Regions from separate parts of the Vibrio ponticus genome, predicted to be linked through region 1. Evidence: predicted binding sites of a transcription regulator. Region 1 holds the regulator's gene; the other holds the start of a gene.
What was found. The regulator PurR, encoded in region 1, represses purine synthesis genes. The targets are predictions, from matches to a motif close to TNANGNAAACGTTTNCNTNA.
Positions count from the first base shown of each region.

Region 2: the regulator PurR is predicted to act here: its motif matches at 4,452-4,471, upstream of GZN30_RS09790 (NCS2 family permease).

Region 1 covers NZ_AP019657.1:695,057-702,484, forward strand. The annotation lists gene GZN30_RS03105 (putative signal transducing protein) at 1-7, opposite strand, end outside; gene GZN30_RS03110 (TVP38/TMEM64 family protein) at 39-728, opposite strand; gene GZN30_RS03115 (TfoX/Sxy family DNA transformation protein) at 871-1,461, opposite strand; cyclic di-GMP riboswitch class I at 1,573-1,670, opposite strand; gene purR (HTH-type transcriptional repressor PurR) at 1,871-2,875, opposite strand; gene torD (molecular chaperone TorD) at 3,079-3,732, opposite strand; gene torR (two-component system response regulator TorR) at 3,972-4,682, shown strand; gene elyC (envelope biogenesis factor ElyC) at 4,764-5,567, opposite strand; gene cmoM (tRNA uridine 5-oxyacetic acid(34) methyltransferase CmoM) at 5,959-6,750, shown strand; gene mukF (chromosome partition protein MukF) at 6,753-7,428, shown strand, end outside.
Region 2 covers NZ_AP019657.1:2,200,417-2,207,844, forward strand. The annotation lists gene proB (glutamate 5-kinase) at 1-441, opposite strand, end outside; gene crl (sigma factor-binding protein Crl) at 562-951, opposite strand; gene frsA (esterase FrsA) at 1,035-2,282, opposite strand; gene gpt (xanthine phosphoribosyltransferase Tet(34)) at 2,435-2,899, opposite strand; gene GZN30_RS09790 (NCS2 family permease) at 3,143-4,432, opposite strand; gene GZN30_RS09795 (aminoacyl-histidine dipeptidase) at 5,457-6,926, shown strand; gene GZN30_RS09800 (ATP-dependent zinc protease family protein) at 7,339-7,428, shown strand, end outside.

The DNA of each region.
Region 1 (7,428 bases):
TTTTCACCTTTATCTCCGTGTCAGGCTAATTAGGGCGGTTATGCTTGGCTCTGAGATTGAGGCTGACCTCTAAATTTGTTCATTGCCCATTTAGCAATGATTGGGAATAAGCCAAGCAGTGCAAAGGAGACCAGCACCGAAGGTGACACGATTCCTGACAAACTATCGATTTGCGCTAATTGTGTCCCTGCATTTAAGTACACTGCCGTACCCGGCAACATGCCAATTTGACTGACCAAATAAAAACGGGCGGTCGTGATTGGAGTTAGCCCCATTAATAAATTGATTAAGAAGAACGGAAAGACTGGAATTAGGCGCAACGAAAACAAATAGAATGCGCCATCTTTGGCAACGCCTTGGTTGATGGCAGTGAGTTTATCGCCAAACTTACCTTGTACCCAATCACGCAGTAGAAAACGGCTGCTGAGGAAGGCGAGGGTAGCGCCTAGAGTGCTGGCAAATGAGACCAGCAGCAAGCTCGTCCAGAAACCAAATAGAGCCGCCCCAAGGAGGGTGACGACAGCCGCTCCTGGAATTGAAAAGGCAGTAATCGCGACATAGGCGGCAAAGTATGTGATGGCGGCAACAGCGAAATTCTGATCAATGAAAGAGCCTAGGGCTGCTTGCTGGGCTTTCGCGTTTTCTAACGTTAACTGATCGCCAAACTGAGTGATCAATAGGGCAATCAGTGCAATCAATGCAATGCCAATAATCAGTTTCTTATTCATCTTTGCTCTCCTTTAACCCTTCTCTACGCCCTTGAGTTAATTTAGTTCATTTATCGGGTAATTTGTTCCTATTGTTTAATAAGAACCTCAAAGCAAAGAAAAACTTTCATAAAAAAAGCCAGCAGTTGCTGACTTTTTTACTCTACTGTAGTCGAGAGAGCAGTTCTTCTCGACGAGTCTGGGGAACCACAGACCAATGTGTGCCTTTTATCGCGCCTTCTAATGACCAGAGGAGCTCTAAACTGACGTCGCTGCTGTGAGTGTCTCGAATCGCCTTATACGCTTCTACAGAGCCTGCTTCTTCGAGTTGTTCGACATTGTCGATGCCTGCTTTTTTCAGCATACGCTCTGTTGCTAGGCGCAGGTTTGGCAAATCTTTAATACGAGTCGGCTTGGTTTCGGCTTGAACCGACTTCTCTTGCTGCGCTTGAGTGTGAGCTTCACGTCCGATCTGCAGTGTTTTTTCACTGTCGTTGTACCACTCTTCGCTAAGAGCGAAGTACTTGGTTACTACCGGGAAGCCACGTTTCTGATATACGTATGGTTCGAAGCCTTGTAATTTAAATTGTGCAGCTAGAGCACTGTCTGCGCGAATATGAAGCTTATTATGTACCACTAGTGCAAACATTGTTTCGTCTGCAAAGATCCCAAACCCACCAAACATAGATCGAGATTTAATACGACCTAGCGGCTCAAATAGCCTCATTGAGTCTTTAAGAATTGGTTTATCCATTCAGTACTTTCTCGGTGTATGTGTATGTCAATACGCCACCAAATCAGGTCCGAGAGAATAGCAGTTGTGCAGGAAATAGGAGAGTAATCCGTTAACGTGCGCATTTCTACCATCGGCAACCCCGCTACCATACATATTGTCGATGACAATGATGTTTAGGCCGGTGGCTTTGCGTCCCAGCTTTTCAGTCTGGTTTGCCCTGTGCGTGACTTAATTTGCTTTGCTAAAGATTGTTTACTTAGCAGCTAAGTATCTTATTACTATGAAATAGTTGTGAATCTAATGCAAGAATTAAGTTGAATAGAAAAGACAATAGCTGACAGTTTAACCATCAGCTATTGATATAAATGCGAGTTACTTCAAAGTACTATGCTCGGACATTTGCCAGCGTATTGCTCGGTACTCTGATTTAGTTGATTTTCGCAACGGTAGAGCGATCAACGATTTCTGGGTGCATTTCAAACACACGTTTTTCGTGCTCTTTGTCCTTAATGCGCTCAAGTAAGATTTCAAATGCGTTTTTACCCACACGACGCTTAGGTTGGTGAACCGTGGTTAGCGGTGGTGAGAAGTACTCTGCTAGTTCAATGTTGTCGTAACCAATCACTGACATATCTTCAGGGATACGAATGCCTTTTTGCTGTAGGCGGCTCATTAAGCCTAGTGCCATCGTATCGTTGAAACAGAAAATTGCCGTTGGGCGTTTGTCCATCGCAACAATCTTGTCAGCCGCTAACACAGCAGTGTCACACTCGAAGTTACCTTCTAAAATCCAGTCTTCATCAACCGTCAGGTTCGCTTCGCCCATTGCGCGCTTAAAGCCTTGAATACGCTCTTGGCAAACTGCTTTTTCAAAGTGACCACTCAAACAAGCGATATCTTTATGACCATGGTCGATAAGGAATTTGGTTGCTAGGTAGCCACCTTCTTCTGCGTTATCGATAATCTTGTCGGTTTGAGAGCTCTCTGGACCCCAGTCCATGACCACTTTAGGAATGTCTTTATGGCGATCTAGCATCTCGCTCAGTTCTTCAGTTAGGTCAGAACACATTACTAAAATGCCGTCGACACGCTTTTCTGCAAGCATGCGAATGTAGTCACGTTGCTTCTCGTAAATACCGCCGGTATTACAAAGGATCAACGTGTAACCTTGACGGTAGCAGTAGCTCTCTACGCCATCAATGACTTCAGAGAAGAAAAGGTTCGTTGATTGAGTCACCAACATACCAATCGTACGTGTGGTATTACATTTTAAGCTACGAGCCACCGCACTTGGTGCGTAGTTTAGCTCTTTTACTGCTTCCATAACGCGTTCTTGAGTCGCTTCTGCAACAAAACGCGTTTTGTTAATTACGTGTGAGACTGTCGTAGTTGATACGCCAGCGAGGCGAGCAACGTCTTTAATAGTGGCCATAAGGTATGATCCTATTTATAGCTGCCACATGGCTATTCACATTTTTGAATAAAACTGGCAGAAAGTAATAGAAATACAAAAACCGCTTTTTTACAGCGGTTTGTACTTGATTCGTATTTTTTTATCGTTTGCGGCTTCGATTTTAGACCGCATCGTCGCCAGTAGCAAACGAAAAACCCATTCATTGTTGACGAATGAGTGTTTTAGCTCTCTTCACCCACTAGGTAGTTGCAGTCCAATTCTAAGAAAGCAACCAGCAGTGACGCCACAGAAGAGTAGAAACCGAATGAATCTAAAGTTTGGCTTTTCGCGGCAAACTTAGGCACCCAGTTTAAAATGTGCTGACGAATAAACGCTTCTTGCTCTAGCAGTGCATCGTTGAGATGACGCTCTTGTTCAAGTTCGTTAGAACGAATGATCATGTTACCAAGCAAATCGAGCTCAATGGCAATGTGATCAGCAGGCTCGTTCAAATCTTGGTTAACGGCTACGCCATGCTTAGTCAGCAGGGCATCCATCTCGTTTGCTGGTTCGTCATGCAGCAAACCAGTCGTGCCAACGTACATAGACGCATAAGGCAGTGCTGATTCTTTGTCTGACTTCAAGAACAAGTCGCAAAAGTCAGCGGCAAGTTCAAGCTGACCATCTTCACGGTCAATCTGACGATTTAACGCATCAACAAGGCGGTCAACCGCAGGTTTTAGCGTTGGGTTTTCACCCAGACCGGCAAGAAAGCCTCGAATAGCAGGGCTTTGATATTGCTCAAGTTCTGCTTCTGTTAGCTCTTTAGCGAACAGACTAGAAAACCACCAGTAAATCTCTGCACGTTTTTCATTAAACGCTTTTAATTCTTGCATCTCGCAATGCTCCAAGTTTCAGTACTATTAATATTTTAGCGAACAAAAATGAATAGCGATAACACATGTTGTGATTAAATGAGTCAAAAAATGGCAAAAGATTAACAACTGCGCTAGTTTTGTCTTGAATCAATAAAAAATCATCTTTCTAGATTTTAATATAACAAATACTAGAAATGTTACGATTTATGAATAGAATACACTTGAAATTAATTCCCAATGTAAATTAAGTGGTTTAGATGAGCTATCACGTATTAGTAGTAGAAGATGATGCGGTCACTCGCAGTAAGCTAGTTGGCTACTTTCAAAATGAAGGTTACACAGTCAGCGAAGCTGAAAGCGGCGAGCAGATGCGCGACACCCTACAAAATCATTCGATCGACTTAGTTATGTTAGACATTAACCTTCCTGGTGAAGACGGTCTGATGTTAACTCGCGAACTGCGTAGTCAATCGGACATTGGAATTATCCTGGTAACAGGACGCACGGATAGCATTGATAAAATCGTTGGTCTAGAAATGGGCGCAGACGATTATGTGACAAAACCGTTCGAACTTCGTGAATTGTTAGTGCGCGTGAAAAACCTATTGTGGCGCATCTCTGCGGCACGTAACGCGGGCACTATGGTTGATCAGAAGAATGACGCAAATATTGTTCGCTTTGGCGAATGGATGTTTGACATTCAACGTCGCGCGTTAAGCCGCAACGGTGAGCCAGTAAAACTGACTAAAGCAGAATACGAGTTGTTGGTAGCGCTTTCTTCGTACCCGAACCAAGTACTAAGCCGTGAACGTATTTTGAATATGATTAGTCATCGTGTTGATGCGCCAAACGACCGTACCATCGATGTACTGATTCGTCGTATGCGCGCTAAAATGGAATTTGATCCGAAGAACCCACAAATTTTTGTTACGGTTCACGGTGAAGGTTACATGTTCGCTGGCGATTAAGTGACTAACCGAAGTTGAAAACAAAAAAACCGAAGCAGATGCTTCGGTTTTTTTATCTTAAGTAAGTTAGCCGCTAAGGGATTAGACCTTACTTTGTGATGGTTCGATTACGGACTCTTCGGTATTTGAAACCCAGTCACGTAAATCTTGCCACAGTCGACCCAATGTCTCATGCCAGTAACGCTCGGTCTGTTCTAAGTAAATTGCTTTTGGCATGTACTTGTTCCAGAACTGATCAATTTCATTTTGTGCTAGATAGTTGGTTGGCGCTGGATAAGGTTTCAATCCCGCAGAATGGAACTCATTCAGTGCACGTTTCATGTGACTGGCAGAAGTGACCAATACCAACTCTTTATGCTGCACAAATGCTGCCGCTTGACGCGCTTCTTCCCAAGTATCTTTGGCTGTTTCCAGCAACACGATATCGGATTTAGACACCCCAAGTGCCAGAGCCACTTTTGCCATCATACGCGCATTGCTAACTTCTGAACCGCCTGAATAACCAGACAAGATTAACTTTGAGCCCGGGTAGATACGTTGAATACGAATGCCTTCAGATAGACGCATTAATGCTGTGCGGCTAAGCTCTGAAGTCGGTGGAATCTGATCGTCGACTACATGACCGCTGCCCAACACCATGACATAATCGATAGGCTTATCGACGGGTAAGAAGGCAGTGTATTGGCGTTCAAGTGGCATCAACAAACGAGAAGACAGAGGCTGGAACGCGATCAAAAAGATACCGATAAAAGAGAACAGCACCACAAAGCAGCCGGTTTTCTGCTTTCTGGTAAACATGATCAGCATTAAGCCCAAAAAACCAATGATCAGCATCGCTGGCAGAGGCATGAGTAAAGACGAAACGATTTTTTTCAGCTCAAACATACTAAAATAGTCCGAAAAAACACCAGTTGATTATAAATTAAGAGAATCGCTCTTTATATCTGCTTTTCTTGTGACAGAATAGCGTCGCGAAGGGTCTATTGACCTTTTGAGATGATTTTTTACAGTTGTTGTTGGCTTCTTTCCACTCTTTTTTGAGTATGCGTTGGCGTTGACCGGTAGTTTCACTACTGGTTTTGACTCAACCGCACAAAGAGAAGGGAGCGACAAACACTGCATGATGGGTTCGACTAAAGAACATTTTCGCTCTGGTCAGAGTGTTGTGCTTAGAATGCTAGGCTACCAACCTCTCGTCGCGACTAAAACGTTTTTTGCTCGAACAAAATTTACCACAAAAGGTCAGCAGACCTTTAACATGATAACCCAAGCCGCTGTGACTGAAGACCGCAATTTCGACGATATTGCCCACAAATTTGCAAAAAATATTTATGGTTCCGACAAAGGTGAGATCCGCCAAGTAATTGTTTGGCAAGATCTTGCACAAGCTCTCGCCATGCTACAGAGTGACCAACAACGCCTGCAAGTCTTAGACGCAGGTGGTGGTCTGGCACAAATGTCACAAAAAATAGCCAAACTCGGACACCAAGTGGCGCTATGTGATCTATCTTCTGAAATGCTTCAGTTAGCGAAGCAGGACATTGAATCGAATGGCTTGCTAGATAATTATCGCCTGATTCATTCTCCCGTGCAGGATATTGCGCAGCATATGCCCGCACCAGTGGACTTAGTGATGTTTCACGCAGTGATGGAGTGGTTGGTGGATCCAAAATCCGCCCTAGAAACAGTATTGGATCAAGTGAAGCCTGGCGGCATTGCTTCCATTATGTTCTATAACCACCATGGCTTGGTTTACAAGAATGTTGTTTGTGGCAACCTTCCTCATGTGTTAGAAGGGATGCCTCATCGCAAGCGCTTTAAACTGCAACCACAAAAAGGCTTAGTGCCACAAGATGTGTATCAGTGGATTGAAGACGCAGGGTTTGAAATCTGCGGTAAATCCGGCATTCGTTGTTTCAGTGACTACATTGGCAACCGAATGAACATGGGCGATTACCAATTTGAAGATGTACTGGCACTTGAAGAGAAACTTTGTCGACAAGAGCCATACCTCTCATTAGGTCGATACATACATGTATGGGCACAAAAGAAAGATAAACAGGAATAACAATGAGTGAGATGACTCTCAATGTTGCCGATCAACCTATCGATGAACTGGTAGGTTGGGTCAAGCAGCACGATTTCTCATTGAACCTAACAAGCGAAAGGTTGGCTTTTCTTATCGCCATTGCAGTGTTAAGTAATGAAAGGTTTGATGAAGAATTGGGTGAAGGTGAACTCCATGATGCGTTCACGATCGTCACTCGATTATTTGAAGATACCGGTGAGGCGTCGGCATTTCGTGCCAACAACGCCATCAACGAAATGGTTAAGCAGCGCCTTATTAGCCGCTTTACCAGTGAAATTACCGATGGCATGAGTATTTACCGTCTATCACCCCTAGCCATTGGTATTACCGATTACTACGTTCGTCACCGTGAGTTCTCAAAGCTTAAGCTTTCGATTCAGCTGTCCATGGTGGCAGATGAGATGGCAAAAGCGATTGAAGCGGCGCAAAAAGGTGGCACACCAGGTCACTGGAAGAAAAACGTTTACGGCGTATTGAAATATTCAGTAGGCGAGATCTTCGATCAGATCGATCTTAACCAACGTGTGATGGATGAGCAGCAGCAGTCGGTAAAACTGCAAATTGCTGAACTGCTGAATAAAGATTGGCGCGAAGCGATCAATAACTGTGAATCGCTGTTGTCTGAAACCTCGACCACCCTACGTGAGCTGCAAGATA
Region 2 (7,428 bases), 1.5 Mb from region 1:
GGCGTCGTTTTCGTTTACCACGGGAATAATTTCATGCTCGATAAGCGCATTTATCGTGTCACGCGCGTTTAGAAAACGCTCACGGTCATTCAGGTCAGCGCGCGTTAAAAGCATTTGACCAATTTTCATGCCGTAAATGGCGAACAGAGATTCCCAGGTTTGAATCAACTGACTCTGCCCCACTGCGGCAAGCAATTGCTTGCTCGACATCGCGTTGGGCAGTGCGGGGTAACCAAGGTGCTCACGACCTGCCGCAATAGCGCCAGACGTTACAATAACCACTGAGTGGCCAAGTTTTTTAAGCTCTGCACACTGACGTACCAACTCCACCATATGAGCACGGTTTAGTTGTAGCGTACCGCCAGTTAGTACACTGGTACCAAGTTTGACAACCACTGTTTGTGGTTGAGCAACTTTTCCGCATTGTTGATTCGTTGTCATGATAAATTGAATTAATAAAAAACAAGAGCTGTTGTTTTATCAATCAAAAGCGAATTAAACAAGCAGAAAAGGCGCTAATCAGCGCCTTTTTACTAGTCAATGAGGATTATCAGAGTCAAGTTAGACAAATTCGACCGATTCTTTATGCAGCGTCACCTTCATTGCATATTCTTCTTGCAACATCTCTAACAAAGATTGGTGAAAGCTATTTTGGATGCGATTCACATCCGCGACTGCGCTTTTCGGCAAAGATTCCTCAACCCATTCCCCTTTGTTGTTGTACTTACCGATGCGATAGCGCGCAGCAAATTGATTATCTTGTTGTTCAAGTTCCATCCACCACCCCCAGAACTCCCGCTCTTCCGGTGACTTCTTGTCATTGACGCAAACACCTAAACAATCAAAAAGATAGAAACCTTCTTTGCTTTGCGATTCTCGTAGATAAGGACCTAGCGCCCTCAGACTGGATAACAAGCGAAAATGAGTCGGAATCTTGGTCACTTTTGACATATTGACTCTCCATAGTTTTAGTTATTTAGTTAGGCACAAACCCCATGTGCCTAACCTTACTGTTAACTAAATTAGTAGAGAAGTCATCTCATTAACTCATCTTCTAGCCATTTAATCGCCAAATCGAGCGCTTGCTCATATCCTTGTGTAATTGTTTTGGAACTGATTTTCTTCGCTCTACCGTAATCACTAAAAAGTGCCACCAGTTGATTATCGCTCAACGGAGAAACCGGGTCGCCTTCGAGGCTCAAGGCAAGAATAGGCACTCGTGTCTTACGACTGCCCAAGATACCTTGTGCTTTCAAAGACCAAGCACGCATTTGCGCAGACAAACTACCAATTTCAACCACATCTTTACCGATACGAGTCGCTAAAAGATCTAAATACATCTTCGACATCTTCTTGAGCTTTTCAGGCGAAGAGAGAATGTCGTGAATCGGCGCACCAAGTGCGACGCACGCTTTAATCTTGGTTTGCTCCATAAATGACAAACGCACTAAAGCGTTACCACCAAAACGAAAACCAATTAAACCGACACGGTAGTGGTCAACCCATGGAACGGAAGGCAAATGGTCCAATACCGCCTGATGGATACATGAGGTATCTTCGGTCAACGGCCAATGGCTAGAATGACCAATCGATGGCATATCGACGGTTAACATTGCAATGCCTTTCGGCGCGAGATAATCGCGGAATAAACGCCACATATCACTTTGCAATGAATCGAGCCCGGCACTAACCATCACCACAGGCTGAGGTTTTTCTGTGCTGGTTAAATGCAAGTGAGCGATGACTTTTTTATTCTTAAACGGTACTTCGAGGCGCTTAACTACAAAACGAGTTTTCTCAGTTGCTTCTTGATAAGCTTTATTAGCAAGCACCTGGGCTTGCAGCGCTAAATTGTCATTTTTCAGGTGTGGGTAGCCAGCAATGCTAAAGCACAATGACGCGTTAAACAGCTCATCCGCCACCGCTTCGCCTTGTAAGTCATGCGCACGCTTTTGATGCAGCATACCCAATTTAGTCCACTCATAAGTCCAGTTGCCACTGTGATAGCCCATCACGGTATCAAGCCACTGATCATGAGTGCGAGAATGGTTAGAGCCCGCAATACGCGCAAGCACTTCTTCCATCTCAATTGGGTCAATCCCTTGCCAAGTCCACTGCAAACGGTGAAGGTTGCGATACCAGCTGCTGTTGTCTTTCTCACGCATCTCATCAAGTAGAACGCGATTGGTTGGCATATAGCGGGTAAGTTCGGAAGTCTCCTTAGCCTGCTTATGTTTGACAAACAGGGTTTCTGAGAGATTCTTATTATCTGTCTCTGACATATGTAGGTACCTAGCTTTGATGTCTGTAACCCCTTAAAGCTATTAGCTCCTTGAAAATAAGGCAATAGCCAGAGCACGATTTCATTAAGCTTTATCCGTTACAACGGTAAAAAAAATGACCCTTGCGGGTCATTTTATCAATGTTACAAATATTATTTTTGCTTGCGATTAATTGGCTCAACGTATTGAACAACAGTGTCCCATGGTTGCTCAATCCAAGTATCTTGAGCAATATCTACTACGTAATCGTCAAGCAGTGCTGCACCCGATGGCTTAGCACATACAGCAATGAGTTTCGCTTTAGGGTACATTTCACGTAGTTTACGTGCTGTGTCACCACTATCTACTAGGTCTTCTACGATTAGGTAGCCTTCACCGTCACCTTCTGGCGCTTTTAGTACGCTCATATCACGTTGATGATCGTGATCATAGCTAGAGATACAGATAGTATCTACGTAACGGATACCAAGTTCACGAGCTAGAATCGCGCCAGGTACTAGACCGCCACGGCTTACCGCCCAAATACCCTTCCACTGTTCTGCAGGCATTTGTTTTTCAGCAAGTTGACGGCAGTAGTTCTGCATGTTGTCCCAAGTAATAATGAATTTTTTACTCATTGTAATAACCTAATTATGTAATAGTCTTGCGTCCCCTGATACGCATGAGAGCTCCGATGCAGAAACTAGCAGAGTGCGCACAGTTGAATGGGGACAAGCTGCGCAAACGATTATTCTACCCAAACAAACATACAATACCAATGGGGAATTAAAAGAAAAGCCATAGCAGTGTGACCAACTATGGCTTTTGTAATTGTCTAAAATAAAGCACTAGCACCCCGACATGCTAATGCTTGCTGATAATTAGGCAATTAAGTATTTGATGATAAAGATAGCAGATAGTACCCACACGCTGATTGAAACATCACGACCTTTACCGCTAAGTAGCTTAATTGCGGCATAAGAAATAAAGCCAAGAGCAATACCTTCAGCAATTGAGTAAGTCAGTGGCATCAACAAGCATGTCACAACAACCGGTGCCGCTTCAGTTAGGTCACGCCAATCAACGCTGACCAAACCAGACATCATTAAGATCGCTACGTAGAACAATGCACCTGCTGTCGCGTACGCTGGAATCATGCCTGCCAGTGGAGCGAAGAACAGAGCCAATAAGAACAATAGACCAACAACAACAGCCGTTAGACCAGTACGACCACCAGCGGCAACCCCTGCCGTTGACTCAACAAAAGAAGTGGTGCTTGAAGTACCAAGTACCGCACCTACCGAAGTTGCAGTAGAGTCAGCCAATAGTGCTTTGCTTAAACGTGGCAGCTTACCATCTTCTTTAATCAGGTTAGCTTTTGTTGCTACACCAACGAGTGTGCCAGCAGTGTCAAACAGATCAACAAATAGAAAGGCAAACACTACCGAAATCATACCCACTTCAAATACATCAGCGATGTTCATTTGCATCAGTGTCGGTGCAATACTTGGTGGCGCAGACATTAGACCGCCCCATTGCACATCACCAACGACAATACCAATCGCCGTAATAATTAGGATCGCGATCATCACCGCACCGCGGACACCGCGATAAACTAAGCCGATAGTCAGGAAGAAACCAAGAGCTGCTAGCGCTGGTTTAAGACTGGTAATATCGCCACGGCTGACTAATGTTGCTGGGTTATCAACCACGATACCTGCATTTTGCAAACCGATAAATGCCAGGAAAAGACCGATACCCGCAGAAATGCCGGTACGAAGAGAAAGTGGGATAGAGTTGATAATCCATTCACGCACTTTGAAGATACTCAAAGCCATAAATAAGATACCAGAAACAAACACAGCACCTAGGGCAACTTGCCAGGTGTGACCCATACCTAACACAACGCCGTAGGTAAAGAACGCATTCAAGCCCATACCAGGTGCTAAAGCGATTGGGTAGTTAGCCACTAAACCCATAATAAAACAGCCAATAGCAGCCGCTAAACAGGTCGCGACAAACACTGCACCTTTATCCATACCCGCATCAGCTAGCATCGCTGGGTTAACAAAGATGATGTAAGCCATGGTTAAAAAGGTGGTTAAACCTGCGATAATTTCCGTTTTGACAGTGGTGCCATTTTCACTGAGCTTAAACAGTTTCTCGAACATGGTCGAATCCTATAAAATTTTAAGTAAACGTTTGCGTAATCGATTGGCTGGGATTATAAAGTTATCAAATAGCAAATTCCAGATAGAATTATCACTCTAATTAATATTTTTCTTCCAAGAAGTTATCCTCTAGCAGACACATTGACCATTAAATTACTTTTTAGTCATATTTTTCAATAACTAAACTCGAAAAAACTAGTGACGGTAATTTGGTGACAATTCGTACCATGTACTAAACTTTCAAGCGAAAAATAGTCATTAGCGATAAAAAATGCCGCTATATCCTGCATGGACGAGGAGGATTTGGCTTCAGAATGGTAATTTAAAGAGACACAAACTTATGGTTTGTTGCTTTTGCGGGATAAAAAAACGCCACTCAAGATGAGTGGCGGTTGAATCATGTTCAGCTAAAACTGCAGCTGTAAAAAAATTCCAATAATAGGGGTGAACAAACTGTTCAGAAACAAGCTAAAACCTAGTAGCCAAAGCTTGTTGGGTATACAAAGTTACTTGTATAAACAGAGCTGTTTATCCAGAACATTGCACTTGGTAAACCTTTCATGCTATCACCTTTAAATCAATGCAAATAAAACAAAACGTTGATTTCTCGGTTCCTTGGAGGCGATAAATCGGACTCATCCTTTGAGCGTTTTTTCTTCAACTCGTGAAGTTGGTAGTAAATATACCTCAAAGAAAATTAATTACAAGCTCTGGTGTGATAAAAGTCTCAAAAAAAATCAAAATTTGATCTATATCAAATGTTTTATGTAATTAAATTACAGAAATAATACTATTCAGGCAGGTTTTATTTCATAGCGATGAAAACGATTGCTTATCTTAAATCGTCACCAACTCACTTTATTAAACGCTAAATGATAAATACTCTCACCCCTCTACTCTCTTTGTTACGAGAGTGATATGCTAGCTTCCTCTATTTTGTAGGTCAGCTTTAGTGTTTCATTCCAATAAGGAACAAAAGCGTTATAAAGCAAGATTTGACCTTAAGTAATATAAGGAGTCATCCGTGTCTGAGTTCCATTCTGAAATCAGCAAGTTATCACCTGCTCCACTTTGGCAGTTCTTTGATAAAATCTGTTCTATTCCTCACCCTTCTAAGCATGAAGAAGCGTTAGCACAATACATTGTAAGCTGGGCACAAGAGCAAGGTTTAGACGTACGCCGCGATCCAACCGGTAACGTATTTATCAAAAAACCAGCGACGCCAGGCATGGAAAACAAAAAAGGCGTGGTTCTGCAAGCGCACATTGATATGGTGCCGCAGAAAAATGAAGATACTCAACACGACTTTACCACTGATGCGATTCAACCATACATTGATGGTGAGTGGGTTACCGCAAAAGGCACGACGCTAGGCGCTGACAACGGCATCGGTATGGCTTCATGTCTAGCCGTTCTTGCTTCAACGGATATCAAACACGGTCCAATTGAAGTTCTGCTGACCATTGATGAAGAAGCAGGCATGACTGGTGCATTCGGTCTTGAAGCAGGCTGGCTAGAAGGTGACATCCTACTTAACACCGACTCAGAGCAAGAAGGCGAAGTTTACATGGGCTGTGCTGGCGGTATCGATAGTGAGTTAACGCTGACTGTCGAACGTGAAGCAATCCCTGCGGGTTACACTACCCGTCAGCTCGTATTGAAAGGTCTTAAAGGCGGTCACTCTGGTTGTGATATTCACACAGGTCGTGGTAACGCAAACAAACTACTGGGCCGCTTCCTAGCGGGTCATGCGCAAGAACTAGACCTACGTCTGGTTGAATTCCGCGGTGGTAGCCTACGTAATGCCATTCCTCGTGAAGCATTTGTAACGGTTGCACTGCCTGCTGAAAACGAAGCGAAACTGGCGGAGCTTTTTGAGTTCTATACAGAGCTTCTTCGCGCAGAGTTAGGTCGTGTGGAAACAGACATCGTGACCTTCAACCAATCAGCGCAAGCGGAAGCCATCTTTACTGTTGCGACTCAACAACGCTTTATTGCCACTCTAAATGCATTACCAAATGGTGTAGTGCGCATGAGTGATGACATTGAAGGCGTAGTAGAAACATCACTTAATGTGGGTGTGATTACGACTGATGCCGATAAAGTGACTGTATTGTGTTTGATTCGCTCTTTAATTGACTCTGGCCGCTCTCAAGTAGAAAGTACCTTGACTTCGATTGCTGAACTAGCAGGTGCGAAGATTGTATTCAGCGGTGCGTACCCCGGCTGGAAACCAGATGCAGATTCAGAGATCATGCAAGTATTCCGTGATCTGTACGAAAACATCTACGGTCATAAGCCAAATATCATGGTGATTCACGCAGGTCTAGAGTGCGGTCTATTTAAAGAACCTTACCCGAATATGGACATGTTGTCGTTTGGTCCAACGATCAAATTCCCTCACTCGCCAGATGAAAAAGTAGAGATCAGTACCGTGGCTCTATTCTGGGAACAAATGGTGGCACTGCTAGAGAATATTCCAGCGAAGGCATAATCACCGCCCATTAGTATAACTAATCCAAAAAGCCAGCTTGCATTAGCTGGCTTTTTATCAAATAACGATAAATTTCTTTTGTCGTTACGAATAGACATTTTCGTTAGTCACGACGAAATCAGGTTGTTACAGTCCCCCTCCTTGAAGCGTCTTTGGGCAAACCATCTTGCCTTCTTCAAGCCATAACACCGTGTTGTTATGCTGGGAGCACTCCATCCTGGGGTGTCTTATTTCTCTCATGTACTAATCTGTAATAGGTAGTCGCTCTCAAGCGCACATTTCGAGATATCAGTTATTGGCTTTGATGATAAATCGAGCTAATTATAACTAAGCTCTCATTGTGCATGTCTGGTATTCAGACATAGGGCGATAATGTCACTTATTAGTATTAACAAATAACTGAATGACTGCGATGAAGAAAGAAAAACTACTTGTAGGTTGGTGTGAAACGCTAAGCCTACCAGGACTTGGTATTGATAAAATTAACGCGAAAGTTGATACC